DNA from 2 places in the Methylobacterium sp. WL9 genome. Region 1 is predicted to be linked to the other one. Evidence: predicted binding sites of a transcription regulator. Region 1 holds the regulator's gene; the other holds the start of a gene.
The links. Region 1 encodes LexA, which represses DNA repair genes until DNA is damaged. Its sites were predicted from a motif close to TGTTCNNNNTGTGTTCNG; they were not measured.
Positions count from the first base shown of each region.

Region 2: a site for LexA is predicted at 6,379-6,396, ahead of FV217_RS02855 (DUF3072 domain-containing protein). Genes of this name have one in related genera too.

Region 1 is NZ_VRVE01000003.1:97,199-105,283, reverse strand. Features, by position in the region: gene rfbB (dTDP-glucose 4,6-dehydratase) at 1-861, shown strand, start outside; gene rfbD (dTDP-4-dehydrorhamnose reductase) at 863-1,747, shown strand; gene rfbA (glucose-1-phosphate thymidylyltransferase RfbA) at 1,770-2,660, shown strand; gene FV217_RS02325 (hypothetical protein) at 2,657-3,202, opposite strand; gene lexA (transcriptional repressor LexA) at 3,510-4,238, shown strand; gene FV217_RS02315 (ComEC/Rec2 family competence protein) at 4,232-6,535, opposite strand; gene gltX (glutamate--tRNA ligase) at 6,704-8,085, shown strand, end outside.
Region 2 is NZ_VRVE01000004.1:42,770-50,854, reverse strand. Features, by position in the region: gene phaZ (polyhydroxyalkanoate depolymerase) at 1-985, opposite strand, end outside; gene FV217_RS02890 (ActS/PrrB/RegB family redox-sensitive histidine kinase) at 1,235-2,617, shown strand; gene FV217_RS02885 (ActR/PrrA/RegA family redox response regulator transcription factor) at 2,652-3,254, shown strand; gene FV217_RS02880 (hypothetical protein) at 3,337-3,573, shown strand; gene FV217_RS02875 (3'-5' exonuclease) at 3,580-4,506, opposite strand; gene FV217_RS02870 (PAS domain-containing protein) at 4,953-5,432, shown strand; tRNA gene FV217_RS02865 (tRNA-Thr) at 5,543-5,618, shown strand; gene FV217_RS02860 (Flp family type IVb pilin) at 5,788-5,988, opposite strand; gene FV217_RS02855 (DUF3072 domain-containing protein) at 6,127-6,369, opposite strand; gene FV217_RS02850 (branched-chain amino acid aminotransferase) at 6,578-7,465, opposite strand; gene FV217_RS02845 (MarR family transcriptional regulator) at 7,689-8,085, shown strand, end outside.

The DNA of each region.
Region 1 (8,085 bases):
GCGCTCTACGCCGAGTTCCGGCCGCAGGCGGTGATGCATCTCGCCGCCGAGAGCCATGTCGACCGCTCGATCACCGACCCCGGCGCCTTCGTGCGCACCAACGTCGTCGGCACGCAGGTGATGCTCGACGGCGCCCGCTCGTTCTGGGAGGGCCTTCCCGAGGCCGACCGCAAGGCCTTCCGGTTCCTCCACGTCTCGACCGACGAGGTCTACGGCTCCCTGCCGCCGGACGCCTTCTTCACCGAAGAGAGCCGCTACGACCCGCGCTCGCCCTACTCGGCCTCCAAGGCGGCCTCCGACCACCTCGCGCGTGCCTGGCACGAGACCTACGGCCTGCCGGTGCTGGTGACGAACTGCTCGAACAATTACGGGCCGCGCCACTTCCCGGAAAAGCTGATCCCGCTGATGATCCTCAACGCGCTCGAGGGGAAGAAACTGCCGGTCTACGGCGACGGACTGAACGAGCGCGACTGGATCCATGTCGAGGACCACGCCCGCGGTCTCGTCGCAGTGCTTATGACGGGCCGGATCGGCGAGACCTACCTGCTCGGCGGCCGGGCCGTGCGCAACAACCTCGCTGTGGTGAAGGCGCTCTGCGCGGCCTTCGACCGGTTGCGCCCCGAGCACGCGCCGCACGAAAAGCTGATCAGCTTCGTCACCGACCGCCCCGGCCACGACCGGCGCTACGCCATCGACCCGTCGAAGGCCGAGGCCGAGGTCGGCTGGGCGCCGACCAAGGTGTTCGAGGAGGCGCTGGAAGAGACCGTGCGCTGGTATCTCGACACCGAGAGCTGGTGGCGTCCGATCCGCGAGGGCCGCTACACCGGCGAGCGGCTCGGTCTGGCAGCCAAGAGCGCCTGAGATGGACATCCTGGTTCTCGGCGGCGGCGGTCAGGTCGGAACGGAGCTTCAGGCCTATGCCTGGCCCGAAAGCGTGCAGGTCTATGCGCCGGACCGCGCGAGCCTCGACATAACCGACGAGACGGCCGTCGCCCGCATCGTCGCCGAGCGCGACTGGGCGGCCGTGATCAACACGGCCGCCTACACCGCCGTCGACAAGGCCGAGAGCGACGTCGCCGCCGCCTGGCGCCTCAACGCTCTCGCTCCGGCGATTCTTTCCGCGACGACAAACTCAAAAAAAATTCCGCTGGTTCATGTCTCGACCGACTACGTTTTCGACGGTTCGAGCAGCGGCTCCTACGAGACCGACGCGCCGATCGGCCCGACCAGCGTCTACGGAGCAAGCAAGGCGGCCGGCGAGATGGCGGTGCGCACCGCCAACCCGCGCCATGCCATCGTGCGGACCGCCTGGGTGGTCAGCCCCCACCGCGGCAACTTCGTGAAGACCATGCTGCGGCTGGCCGGCGAGCGTGATCAACTCAGCGTCGTCGACGACCAGCATGGCTGCCCGACCTCGGCCGCCGACCTCGCTGCGGGGTTGGCCCGGATCGCGCTGCGGCTGGCCGAGGACGCAGATGCGCCGACGGGGACCTTCCACTACGTCAATGCGGGCGTCACCACCTGGCACGGCTTCGCCGAGGGCATCGTCGCCGGCAATGCCCGGCGCGGCGGCCGCACGATCCCGGTCAAGGGCATCCCGACGAGCGCCTACCCGACCCCGGCGAGGCGCCCGGTCAACTCCGAGCTCTCCACGAAAAGCCTGACAGTCGCCTACGGCCTGACGCCCCGGCCCTGGCAAGAGGCACTCGACGACATCCTCGACCGCCTCGTCGGCCCGGCGCACTGACAGATAGGAAAAAGGCTACGCCATGAAGGGCATCGTTCTGGCCGGCGGCTCCGGCACCCGGCTGCATCCGGCGACGCTCGCCATCAACAAGCAGCTGCTGCCGGTCTACGACAAGCCGATGATCTACTACCCGATCTCGGTGCTGATGCTGGCCGGCATCCGCGAGATCCTGGTGATCTCGTCGCCTGAGCATCTCGGCAACTACCAGCGCCTGCTCGGCTCCGGCGAGCAGTTCGGCGTGAGCTTCACCTATGCGGTCCAGCCGCGGCCCGAGGGCCTGGCCCAGGCCTTCGTCATCGGCCGCGAGTTCGTCGGCTGCGATCCCGTCGCGCTGGTGCTCGGCGACAACCTGTTCTTCGGCAACGGCATGAGCGAGCTGCTGCGGCGCGCCCGCGAGCGGCAGGGCGGCGCCACGGTGTTCGCCTACCATGTCGACCACCCGGAGGCCTACGGCGTCGTCACCCTCGACAAGGAGGGTCGGCCGCTGCGTCTCGTCGAGAAGCCGAAGAAGCCCGAATCCCCCTGGGCGGTCACGGGCCTGTACTTCTACGACAACCAGGTCCTCGACATCGCCGCCGCAGTGAAGCCCTCGGACCGGGGCGAACTCGAGATCACATCCGTCAACCAGGCCTATCTCGATCTCGGCCAGCTCCACGTCGAGCGGATGTCCCGCGGCTATGCCTGGCTCGATACCGGCACGCATGACAGCCTGCTGGAAGCGGCGGAGTTCGTACGCACCCTGCAGAACCGCCAGGGCCTCCAGGTCGCCTGCCTGGAGGAGATCGCCTATCTTCAGAACTTCATCACCCGCGACCAGCTCGTCGCCCGCGGCGAACTGTTCGCCAAGACCTCCTACGGCCAGAACCTGCTGCGGCTCGCCAAGGAGGACCAGCCGCTGGACGGGACGGCCTAGCGCTCGCCAAGTGCCATCACGGCACCGGTATAGGTCTCGGCGACTTCGCAGAACGGGATGCCGGCCGCCGTCGAGAGCACGGCCTCGACGAAGAACAGCCTGTTCTCGGGCCCAGGCAGTTCGGCGTCGCCCGGCGTCCAAAGCATCTTGAGCGACAGGTTGCGCCGCGTCGGCGACAGCGGATGCACCACGCGCCCGAACGGGGCCTGCGTGGTCTCCAACATCGTATTCATCTCCGGCGTCAGCCGGCCCGGCACGTACCAGTTGTCGGCCTCGGACAGGACGTGGCCACCGCAGGTCAAGCGGACGCGCCGATAGCGCACCAGCTCGTCGGCACCGATCGCCAGGCGCTCGCGCTGCTCGGCCGAAAGCGGCTTGTCCGCGCCTGCAACCCGTACGGCCGTGAGACGCGGATCGGCGGCGAGGCCGCGCTCGGCGCACCAGGCCTCGAGGACGGCGGTCGCACTGTGGGCGGCGAGCAGGCGGGCACTCAGGGTTTCGATCAAGCACTCGGTCCCGGCCCTCGGTTCGATTGGGAGGATCGTCGGCGGCTCTTGCGCACGGGCCGGTGCCGGTGTCGCAACGCAGCCGACAGCCGCCGCGAGGGCCAATACCGCGATCCGCCGGCCACCCTCGGGGCCTGTCGCACCGTCGGCTTCCGCATCCATTGCGCAGCGCAATACGGTGTCCCGCTGGAAACGTCCATCGGCGAAGGAGACGCAGCTTTGCCCGTCATGGCGCAATTCACGCTTGTCTCTCGCTTGCAGAACACTTGAAGAACGCTTAACGTGTTCGTGGTTTGTTTCGGCGGTTCCGCGCTTGGCGGTCGCCCCCTCCTAGGTGGCTCTCATGTTGACGCGCAAGCAGTTGGAGCTGCTCCAGTTCATCCAGCAGAGAATGAGCGAGAGCGGCGTTCCCCCCTCCTTCGACGAGATGAAGGATGCGCTCGATCTGCGCTCCAAATCCGGCATCCACCGGTTGATCACAGCGCTGGAGGAGCGTGGCTTTCTGCGGCGCCTGCCGAATCGGGCGCGCGCCATCGAGATCATCCGTATTCCGGAGCCGATCACGGGCAAGCAGCCGCCCGCGCCACAGGCCGAAGTGCGTCGTTTCACACCGAGCGTGGTCGAGGGTGGGCGGTCCAAGTCCGTTCCGCCGAGGCCGACGACGACACAGGTCTTCGACGAAGACGGCCGCTCGGTGATGGTGCCGGTGATGGGCCGGATCGCGGCCGGTACGCCGATCTCCGCTATCCAGAACCAGAGCCATTCCATCGCGATGTCGCCGGACTTCCTGGCCGGCGGCGAGCACTACGCGCTGGAAGTGCGCGGCGATTCGATGATCGAGGCCGGCATCCTCGACGGCGACCTCGTGGTGATCCGCAAGCAGGATACAGCCCAGACCGGCGACATCATCGTGGCGCTGATCGACGACGAGGAGGCGACCCTGAAGCGCCTGCGCCGCCGCGGCTCCTCAATCGCTCTGGAGGCCGCCAACCCGGCCTACGAGACCCGCGTACTCGGACCCGACCGGGTCCAGATCCAGGGCCGCCTCGTCAGTCTCGTGCGCCGCTACTGAAGCGGCTCGGCAGGGGCGTCCGCAGCAGAAGCTTCGGTGTCCTCAGTAGGTGACGGCTGCCGGTAGTTCGCGAAGCCTGATGGCTGAACGGGCGTCGGCAAATCCGGTTTGGACGTAGGCGGTTCGGGCGGCTTGATGGCAGCCGCCGGACGCCAGGGCGGCGGTGGACCGGGCTTTCGTACGGTGACCAGAACCGGTCCGCTCGAGTCTAGGCGGATCATCGCCGCGCCGTGCTCGGCCAGAAATTTCCGGTCGAGGAGCAGGCCCGCCGCGCAACCGGGCGGCGCATCTCGGCGGGTCACCAGAATAGCGGCGCGGGCGCAATCCTCGAACAGGCCGCGCCGGTCCTTGACGAGGGACAGCCACCGTCCGTCCGCCAGCCGGATCGTACAGCCGAGCCGGTCGCAGCGGGCGCCCTCCCCCTGCCCGACCTGATCGGCCCGGCGCCCATCGCCGTCGGCCTTGAGCCACTGCTCCAGCACGAAGTTCGGCGGCTTGCCGAGGATGGCGAGGCGCCCATCGGCACCCCGAACCGCCGCGCCGGCCCCATCGCGATCGATGAAGACATCGTAGCGAGCGGGCGTCGCAGCGAGGGCAAGTCCCCCGACGGCTGGCAGCAGAGCCAACCAACGTAGCCGCGAGACCAGAAGCGTCGCGAACAGGAGCGCAGCCGCCAGCAATGCGAGCGCCCAAGGGCCATAGGACGGAACCACGAGATTGGCCTGCCCGAATCCGGCGATCCAGGTCGAGATCGCGAGCATGCCGCGCACCGCCTGCCCCATCAGCCACCAGACCGGCTGATCGAGGGCAAAGGGGTAGGCGAGGATGCCGATCACCGCGGACGGCATCACCACCAGCGACACGAGCGGCAGGGTCAGGGCGTTGCCGACGAGCCCGAACGGCTGAACGGTCTGGAAGTGATAGGTCGAGAACGGCGCCGTCGCGATCTGTGCGACCAGCGTCGTCGCCAACGTGCCGACCACCGCCGCCGCGACGAAGGACAGCGCACGTCCGAACCAGCCGAGGCGCTCGCCCGAGAACAGCCGTCCATCGATGAGCGGCGCGCAGGTGATCAGTCCGGCGACGGCCCCGAACGACATCTGAAAGCTCGGGCCGAGCAGGGCCTCGGGCTCGCGAGCCAGCGCGATCATCGCAGCGAGCGCGAGGTTGCGCATGCTCAATGCCGGGCGGTCGACCAGGATGGCGCCGAGCATCACAAGGGTCATGATCCAGGAGCGCTCGGCCGCGATGTCCCAGCCGGAGAAGGCGCAATAGGCGGTGACGCCGGCCATCGCCGCGCCGGCCGCGATCTTCTTGATCGGCCAGGTGAGCGCCAGAACCGGCACCAGCGCGAGCATCGCCCGCACCAGCCAGAACACGACACCGGCGGCGAGCACCATGTGCAGCCCGGAGATCGACACCACGTGATAGATCCCCGCCGCGCGCAGCACGTCGTTGGTCTGCGGCGAGATCAGCCCGCGCTTGCCGGTGACGAGGGCTGCGGCGACGGCGCCGGCCTGCCCGCCATTGGCGTCGGTGATCCGTCGGGTGAGCGCGTTGCGAGCGTCGTCGATCGCGGCAGCGAGGCGGAGCCGCCAGGGCAACGGCCCGGTCGGAGCGATCACGTCGATCCGGCCGGTCAGGGAGCCGACGGCCCCGATGCCGCGAAAATAGGCATCGCGGGCGAAATCGTAGCCACCGGGCCGCGCCGCCTCGGGTGGCGGCAGCAGCCGCGCGACGGCGCTGATCCGATCACCGGGCTTGATCGCCTGCGCCTTCCGATAGGAGACCCGCACCCGCGTCGGGCGCCCCACCTCCTCCAGCGTGCCGAAGGCGATCACCTTCACGACGAGCCGGGCGCCCTGTTCGCGTTCGTCGAGGGCTTCGACGAGGCCGGTCAGCGGCGCGATCATCGTGCGGGCGAGGACCGGGCTCGCCACGCTGGCGACGCGATAGGCGGCGGCGGCAAAGCCGAGGAACGCTGCGGCGAGGGCGAGCATCAGGGCCAGCGCCACCGGCCTGGCGCGCAGGGCGAAGCTCGTCGCGACGGCGAGCACTGCGGCAGAGAGCGGCGCGACCAGCATCGGCGGCCCGTCCGTCGCGGTCAGCTCGACGAGGATTCCCGCCCCGAAGGCTACCGCGAGCCAGGGAAACAGCCGGCGCTGGCCGGCCTCCTGCGCGAGCGCGCCGACGAGGCCATCGCGAAGATCCCCTAGGGCCAGCGAGGGCACCGGCAGGCGGCCGGCGACGCGAGCCGGAAGGCTCCGTACCGCCGATGCCGCGCGCTGCCCCGCCATCCGGTTGGTTCCGTCGCAGCCCGGTCGCGAGACCCCGTGACGTTTTCTTAACGCATCCCTCGGCGCGTGCTACAGGCGCGCCTTGGATCGGGTACCGGACTCCGCCAAACGGGGCGGTCGATCCACAGATCCGCTCAGCTCCACACCCATTCAGCAGTCAGCCTCCCGATGCCGTCCAACGTCGTCACGCGCTTTGCGCCCTCGCCCACGGGCTACCTGCATATCGGCGGGGCCCGCACCGCCCTGTTCAACTGGCTCTACGCGCGCCGCTTCGGCGGGCGCATGCTGCTGCGGATCGAAGACACCGACCGCGAGCGCTCGACGCAGGGGGCGATCGACGCGATTCTCGACGGCATGTCCTGGCTCGGCCTCGACTGGGACGGCGAGCCCGTCCACCAGTTCGCCCGGGCCGACCGCCACCGCGAGGCGGCCGAGACGCTGCTCGCCTCGGGCCACGCCTATCGCTGCTTCGCCAGCGCGGAAGAGCTGCAGCAGATGCGCGAAACCGCCCGCGCCGAAGGCCGCGCCCCGCGCTACGACGGCCGCTGGCGCGACCGCGACCCGTCCGAGGCGCCGGCCGGCGCCAAGTCGGTCATTCGCCTCCGCGCGCCGACCGAGGGTGAGACCGTCGTCGACGACGCCGTGCAGGGCCGCGTCACCTGGGCGAACAAGGATCTCGACGACCTCGTGCTGCTGCGCTCGGACGGCAACCCGACCTACATGCTCGCCGTGGTGGTGGACGACCACGACATGGGCGTCACTCAGATCATCCGCGGCGACGACCACCTCACCAACGCCGCCCGGCAGGCGCAGATCTACAAGCTGCTCGGCTGGGACGTGCCGGCCATGGCGCATATCCCACTGATCCACGGGGCCGACGGCGCCAAGCTCTCGAAGCGCCACGGGGCGCTCGGCGTCGAGGCATATCGCGACCTCGGCTACCTGCCGTCGGCCCTGCGCAACTACCTCGTCCGCCTCGGCTGGAGCCACGGCGACCAGGAGGTATTCTCGACGGACGAGATGGTCGCGGCCTTCGATCTCAAGGCGATCGGCCGCTCGCCGGCGCGCTTCGATTTCGCCAAGCTCGAGAACCTCAACGGCCTCTACATCCGCGGCAGCGACGACGCGACTTTGGTCGACGCGATCCAGCGGATCGTGCCCGAGCCGATCGCACCAGAGTTGCGCGAAAAACTCGTCGCGGCGATGCCGGGGCTGAAGGAGCGCGCCAAGACCCTCGTGGAGCTTCTCGACAGCGCCTATTACCTCACCGCCGCCCGGCCGCTGGCGCTCGACGACAAGGCCAAGGGCCTCCTCGGCGACGACGCGAAGGCGCGGCTCGGCCTCGTGATCCCCGCGCTCGAAGCCTTGGAGGAGTGGTCGGCCGCCGCCACCGAGGCCGAGGTGCGAAAGTTCGCGGAGGCGCAGGGCCTGAAGCTCGGACAGGTCGCCCAGCCGCTGCGGGCCGCGCTCACGGGGCGGGCGACCTCGCCGCCGCTGTTCGACGTGATGGCGGTGCTCGGCCGTGAGGAATCGCTCGCTCGGCTTCGCGA
Region 2 (8,085 bases), on a different contig from region 1:
TCATCTCGCCCTTGGGCAACGAACGGTCGACGAACACGGTCTGCACGGTCTGCAGGTAGAACTCGGCCGTCAAATCCATCACCGCGAGGTACTCGTCGTAGAAGTCGCGGTGCTTCTCGGCGGATTCGCCGTCGCCGGTGACGAGATGATGGAACATGTCGTTGTGCGCGGTGACGTGGCGATCGAGGTTCATCGCCATGAAGCCCGAGAGCTGCAGGTAACCCGGATAGACGCGCCGGAAGACGCCGGGATAGATCGCCGGCACCAGCGTGATGCAGTTCTGCTCGAACCAGCCCATGCCACGCTCCTGCGCGAGGCAATTCACGGCTGTGGGCGAGCGATGCGTATCGATCGGGCCGCCCATCAGGGTCATCGAGACCGGGACGTACTGAGACTCCTGCGCTTCCATCAGGGCGACTGCCGCGAGCACCGGCACGGCCGGCTGGCACACTGCCATGATGTGCAGGTCCGGCCCGAGATCGCGAAAGATGTCGCGGAGATAGTCGATGTAGGTGTCGAGGTCGAAATGGCCGTCGAGCAGCGGCACCATGCGCGCATCTGCCCAATCGGTGATGAACACCCGATGGTTCGGCAACATCGCCTCGACGGTGCCGCGCAGAAGCGTGGCGTAGTGGCCGGACATCGGCGCCACGATCAGCAGCTTGGGATCCGGTTCGGCAGGTCCGTGCACGAGACCGCGATCGAAGGCGATGACGTTACAGAACGGCCGTGACCAGACCACGCGCTCGGAGACCGGCACGGCCACGCCGTCGACGATCGTGTTGTCGAAGCCGAAGGCCGGCTTGCCGTAGCGGCGCGTCACCCGCTCGAACATCTCGCAGGCGGCGGTGAGCGGCCGCAAGTACTGTGAGTAGGCGAGCGGGTTGGCCGGGTTCTGCAGGCCGTGCCGGGTCATGTCGGCCATGAGCCGGGCCGGGGCCAGCATTGCCCTCATGGTTTCGTACCAGACGTAGGCGAGATCCATGACGACTCCCTTTGGCGTGGCCCTTTTGCGCGGCTGCGGTTCCAGGATCTGTCGGAGACCCGGCACGCCGAGCCAAATCTGTCTTTCTGGCAATCCCGGTTCAGGGAACGATTCCGCGCGCCGGTTCTTCCGGCATGTGGCCTGAACCGGCGATGACGCGCGACAGCTTCGGCCGTTCCATCTCGCCGGCAGTTGGGTCGACGGCCGGCCTTCCAAAGTTGTGGACACCGTCATGAACGTTTTGAGCACATGAACGACCTGGGCAGCGGAGCCGGCGTCAACGACGCCCGGCATCTCAGGCTCGACACCTTCGTGCGCCTGCGCTGGCTTGCGCTGACCGGCCAGAGCGCGGCGGTCCTCGGTGCGCAATTCGGACTCGGGCTGCGCCTGCCGTTCGGCTGGTGCTTCCTGGTGATCGCCGTCTCGTCCTGGTTGAACCTGGCGCTGCGCATCCGCTTTCCGGCGAGTTACCGGCTCAGCGACGATTCGGCGGCGCTGTTGCTCGCCTTCGACATCGTGCAACTCGCCGCCCTGCTTTTCCTGACGGGAGGGCTGCAGAATCCATTCTCGCTGCTCTTCCTCGCCCCGGTTCTGATCTCGGCCACGGCCCTGCCGCCGGAGCGGACTCTGGCGCTCGGCATGCTCGCGATCGGGCTGGCGACGTTGCTGGCCCTGGTCCATCGGCCGCTGCCCTGGTTCGCCGATGGGCGCATCGAGTTGCCGTTCCTCTATGTCTCCGGCGTCTGGACCGCGATCCTGCTCGGCACCGCCTTCACCGGCGTTTACGCCTGGCGCGTCGCCGAGGAGGCGCGGCAGCTGGCCCAGGCGCTCGCCGCGACCGAACTGGTGCTCGCCCGCGAGCAGCACCTCTCGCAACTCGACGGGCTGGCGGCGGCGGCTGCGCACGAACTCGGCACGCCGCTCGGCACCATCATGGTGGTGGCCAAGGAACTCGACCGGCAGCTCGGCCCCACGGCGACGCAGGCGGTGGCGGACGATCTCAAGCTCCTGCGCGATCAGGTCGACCGCTGCCGCGGCATCCTCTCGAAGCTGACCTCGTTGGACGAGGACGAAGGCTTCCTCCAGACGCTGAGTTTCGGCCATCTGATCGAGGAACTCGTCGCCCCGCAGCGCGCGCTCGGCATCGCCGTCGAGGTCTCGAAGAGCGGGGAAGGGCCGGAGCCGTCCTGCCGTCGCAATCCCGGCGTGACCTTCGGGCTGGCCAACATCCTCGACAACGCCGTCGATTTCGCGGAATCGCGCGTGCTGGTCGAAGCCCGCTGGACCTTGGATCGGGTCTCCTTGGAGTTCCGCGACGACGGGCCGGGCTTTCCGAGTGAAGTCCTGCTGCGCGCCGGCGAACCTTACGTCACCACCCGTAGCCCCGGCCCCTCGACCTCTCCCGACACGGTCGGCTCGGGTCTCGGGCTCGGCCTGTTCATCGCAAAGACCCTGATCGAGCGCTCGGGTGCGCAGCTCAGCCTTTCGAATGCCTCGACTCCGGGGATGAAAGGTGCGGTGGCGCGGATCTCCTGGGCGCGCCACATTTTCGAGCGCGGAACTTTGGCGAACAATTTTGTTGCGCCCAATTCAATGTGGCCACTGCCCGAACGCGGAACGGCGCCCATATAAGTGGTCAAAGCATAGACCGAACAAGGAACATCACATGCTCACGCACACCGGTGCGCCGACGCAGGGAACCGATCCTGCGGTGTTGTCCGATGCCGATCCGCTGGCTGCCTTCACCGATCGCAGCCTGCTGATCCTCGACGACGACCGTCCGTTCTCGACCCGGCTTGCCCGCGCGATGGAAGCGCGTGGCTACAACGTCCATGTGGCCGAGAGCGTGGCCGAGGGCGTTGCCGCCGTCGACCGCGAGCCCCCGGCCTTCGCGGTCGTCGACATGCGTCTCGGCGACGGCAATGGCCTCGACGTGATTGCCCGCCTCAAGGAGCGTCGTCCCGAGGCGCGGGGCGTGGTGCTCACCGGCTACGGCAACATCGCCACCGCCGTAACCGCCGTGAAGCTCGGCGCTTTCGACTACCTCGCGAAGCCTGCCGATGCCGACGAGATCCACGGCACGCTGATGGCCCAGCCGGGCGAGCGTGCCGATCCGCCCGAGAACCCGATGTCGGCGGACCGGGTGCGTTGGGAGCATATCCAGCGCGTCTACGAGCTGTGTCAGCGCAACGTTTCGGAGACGGCGCGCCGTCTGAACATGCACCGTCGCACGCTGCAGCGTATCCTGGCCAAGCGCGCTCCCCGGTGAGCACTTAGACAGACTTTGGTTGCACGTGTGGGGCCTGTCGGGCTACTGCGCGTGCAACTGAGCCACAGACAGGTCCGAGCCCGTGAACACCCGCAACCTGATCACGATCGTCAGCCTGATGGTGCTGGTCGGAACCGAAGTGTTTGCCGCGGCCGTGGCTGCGGGTTGGGCGCTGGCGGGCCTGTTCGAGCTCGGCGACACCGTCGGACATGTACTGATGGCACTGTTCAGCCTCGGCGCCGCCTGGATCATGCTGCAGCTTTGGCGTCGTGCCGTCAGCATCGAGCCATTGCGCAATCCTGCTCCTCGCCGTCGCTGAGCGCTTCTACCCGAAGCTGGCCTGACGCCGGGATTCGATCGGCGATCTGACCCGTAGCGGTTCCACCGGCGTCATCGCAGCGGTGAGGCGAACGCGCAGGCGTTCGACATCCCCGAAATTGCCTGAGACCAAAGCGGTGACGTCGCCTTCGACGATGGCGTCGACATGTCGGCAACGCTTGCGATGACGGCCGGCGATGCAGTCACAGCGCAGATAGGGGCCGGTGCTGCGCTCCTCCAGCACGACCTCATAACGGTTGCCCGTGCTGCCGCGGATGGCGAAGCGTAGGCCGAGATCGGCCTTGCCCGGCGGCCTGCGTCCGACGAGCAGCGCCCGCGATGCGGTCGAGCGGGCATCCTCCGGGTCCGGACGGTAGCCGCCCGACAGCACGAGTGCGGGTAGCTTTAGCAGGCCTGGCAGTTCGGCTACGCTCCTTGCGTCTCGCTCGCGCATGGCTGCGAGGGCGATCTCGGCGCAGGCATAGGCATCCTCGCCCGCATCGTGATGTTCGAAGCGGATGCCGAGCCGTCCGGCGACCTTGGCTAGCCCGCATCCGGCCGGATCCGGAAACACCTGCCGCGCGATCCGCAGGGTGCACAGATATTTCACCGCCGGGACGGGCCTGCCCCAGGCAGCGAGCGATGCCGAAAGTACGCTCATATCGAAGCCGGCATTGTGGGCGAGTACCAGCCGATCCGAAAGGTCCGGCAGGAATTCAGCCATCGCCTCGGGCAAATTCGGTTGGCCGCGTACATCCGCCGGCAGGATGCCGTGGACCCGGATATTACCCGGTGAAAAACGCAGCTCCGGCGGCCTAATCAGCCGCGTCTCCCGGCGTACGACGCGTCCGCCGTCGATCCAAGCGAGGCCGACCGCGCAGGCGCTGTCGCGCCGCTCGTTGGCCGTTTCGAAGTCGATCGCGATCGCGTCCATGGCGCCGACCATAGGGGATCCGCGACTCCTCCATCAACGGTCGATCTCGCAGTGCGGCGTCGATCGTTTTCTGCGTGGAGCGTTCGGACGATGGCACTCGACAGAAAGTAAAATATCGCGTTGCAACATAAGCTTGCGACACTTGCACGGAAACTGTTTTCATGTTTGTAAAGGCATGTCCGCATAGGACCCTACTTGAGAGCCCAGACTGGTCATTCCGGTCATGGCGTCGGGACAGCAACCGCCCCCGGAAGCTGTCCAGGCACAATCTTGCAGGGTTGGACGATCTGGAGTGCGCGCCTTCGCCGGTGCACACCGAAGAGCCTTCAGCGACCCGCGAAAGCGGCCGGAGGGCTCACAGGGACTCGCGACAGATGGGGGCAAACGGAGACCGGAGTTCCGGTTTTCGCCATGGGCGCCCGGCCCGTCTGTCGTGGGGGAGTACAATGGATTTCGAAGGCATCGACTACGATTTCGACGCACCGGATTCCGATTGGAATTACGAGCCGTCTCGGGCCGAACTCTTTCGCCAGATTCCAGCCGCTCTCTACACCACGGACGCCGAGGGCTGGCTGACCTATTACAATGATGCCGCCGCGAAACTCTGGGGCTTCCGACCCGTGCTCGGCAAGGCTCGCTGGTGCGGTGCCTGGAGGCTTTACGAGACGGACGGCTCCGCACTTCCCCACGAGGCATGTCCAATGGCGGTTGCCCTCAGGGAAGGCCGTGCCGTGCGCGGCGTCCAGGCCATCCTCGAGCGTCCTGACGGCAACAAGGTCCGCTTCATGCCGTATCCGACGCCACTGCGCGACGGGTCCGGCAATATCGTCGCCGGATCGAACATTCTCTTGGAGGTCGACGGCTTCCCTTGCAGCGTCCATCTCCCGCCGCGATCGATTGCGTCGTGCGCGCGACAGATGATTTGATCCGGTTCTTCGGCCGGATCATCCGATGCCCATCGTCTTGCCAAGCCGGCGCGTGGCCTTTATGGGCTTGGCTTGTCAGGACGGTTCGGCCCAGCGCTCGACCGCCCTGCGCCGCTTTAGCTCAGCTGGTAGAGCACCTCATTCGTAATGAGGGGGTCGGGGGTTCGAATCCCTCAAGCGGCACCATTCTTATTGGATGATTGAGCGCTGATTTCAGATTGGTCATAGTACCAATTTGGCGAATGAACCTTCAGATTTTTGCTGCTTCCTTACGATGTATCCATCCTCGTCATGGCCCGACAGCCATACCTTAGGGCGAACCACTCACGGGGAAGAATCGATCTACGGCAAGGCGTTACGGCGTCGCCGCCATCGCATTCGTGATCTTGTTATACATTTTGTTGGTTGCGGCGCTGAACTGAGACAGACCCGCCAGAGTGACGACGACGACGAGGGTGGCGATGAGGCCGTACTCGATCGCTGTCTCCCCGCGCCGATCCGATAGGAACGTCATCACGGTCGAACGGCGCGGCGAGCGCCGTTCGGTCGGCATCATCGGCGATGGAATGCTCAAGACGGTCCAACCTTACCCGGACTTCCAACGCGTCATTCTCACCGCTTCCGAGTTGCCAAGGCCTTAATCGAACCCTCGATCTTGCCGATATCCCGCTCGGTTACCGCAGTGCCCGCCGTCTTACTCTGTTCCGGCGGCCTTCCGCAGCGCGTCGATCCGCTTGGAGGCCTCCGCCTTGTCGAGATCGGGTTCGAACGCTTTCGGCTTCTTGGCCTGCTCCGAGAGCGTCTTGAGGTAGGAGGCCTGCGCGCCAGTCATCGGCTCACCGCCCGTGGTCCACTCGTCCGGATCCTTGATCCGGTTCGAGGAATCGTCGGGATCGACCTTTGGGTTTGCGGGAGCGTCGTGAGTCGTCTTGGTCATCGGTCCACCTGTTCATGAAACGTTCCTGAGAACGCATCGCTGGACGCGGTGTTCCCGGTAGATGCTTCGAACAGCAGATCGGGACGGTTTGCGCGACCGAAATCACATGCCGTCGGGCTTGCGAGCCGCAGGCGCAACAAGCCGGCCGACCACCCACGGCCGTCGCGTTTCCCGCAGCACGCGCGACAGCGATCGCGCGCTCAGTCCCTCACGCCGCCTTCGCCCGCGGCTGCACTTCGGCGGTGTAGTCGTCCATCAGGGTCTTGGTCATCGCGGCTGGCGTGAAGCGATAGGGGCCGATCTCGGAGACCGGTGTCACCTCGGCGGCCGAACCGGTGATGAAGCACTCCGAAAAGCCTTCCATCTCCTCCGGCCGGATGCGCCGCTCGACGAGCTCGAAACCGCGGCGCTTGGCCAGATCGATCACGGTCTGCCGGGTGATGCCGTTGAGGAAGCGGTCGGCCAGCGGCGTATGGATCGCGCCGTCCTGGATGAAGAAGATGTTCGCGCCGGTGCATTCGGCGACGTTGTCCTCCCAATCGAGCATCAGCGCGTCGGCATAACCCTTGTTCTCGGCGCGGTGCTTCGAGATCGTGCAGATCATGTAGAGCCCCGCCGCCTTCGAGGCCGAGGGGATCGTGCGTGGGTCGGGCCGGCGGTAGTCGGCGATGTCCAGGCGGATGCCCTTCATCTTGGTGGCCGGGTCGAAATAGCTCGGCCATTCCCAGGCGGCGACGGCGAGGTGGATGGTGTTGCCCTGCGCGGACACGCCCATCATCTCCGAACCGCGCCACGCGACCGGGCGCAGATAGGCGTCGCTGAGGCCGCTGGTCTTGAGCACGAGTTCCTTCGCGGCCTCGATCTCCTCGACCGAAAAGGGGATCTCGTAATCGAGGTACTGCGCGGACCGCCTCAGGCGCTCGGCATGCTCGCGGCTCTTGAAGATCACGCCGCCATAGGCGCGCTCGCCCTCGAACACCGACGAGCCGTAATGCAGCCCGTGGCTCAGCACGTGAATCTTGGCATCCCGCCACGGCACCATGGCGCCGTCGAACCAGATGGTGCCCTCGCGCTCGTCGAAGGGGATCACGGACATGTCGGCTTCCTCTTACGCGGCATCGAAAAAACCGCGGGTTCGAACGGCGGGCCGGGGGACATCGAGGGGCTGCGCCGGGAGGGTTGACGCCTAACGATGGGGCTGAGATATGTCAACAACACTGACTTATCCGCACCGCATCGCCTTCTCCGTCGAGGTCGCCATCGCCTTGCCCCATCGCGCGACGACAGAGGCCGCCGGCGGCGGCGAGCCGAGCCCGATCATGGAGCCGCATTTTCCCGACCGCAACGACGGCGACGACCTCATCGAATTGCTGTTCTTCGCCTATCGCGATTTCGTCGCCGACCCCGACCGAATCCTGGCGGAATACGGCTTCGGACGGGCGCATCACCGGGTGCTACACTTCGTCGACCGCTATCCGGGACTCACGATCGCCGAACTCCTCGATATCCTCCGGATCACGAAGCAGAGCCTCAACCGGGTGCTGAAAGACTTGATCGAACAGGGCTACATCGCGCAGCGCACCGGTACGAACGACCGGCGCCAGAGGCTGCTGTTCTGCACCGATCTCGGCATCCGTTTCGCGGAGGAGCTGAGCCGGGTGCAGATGCGCCGCGTCGCCCGCGCGCTCGTCGACCAGCCGCGTCGCGGCGCCAACG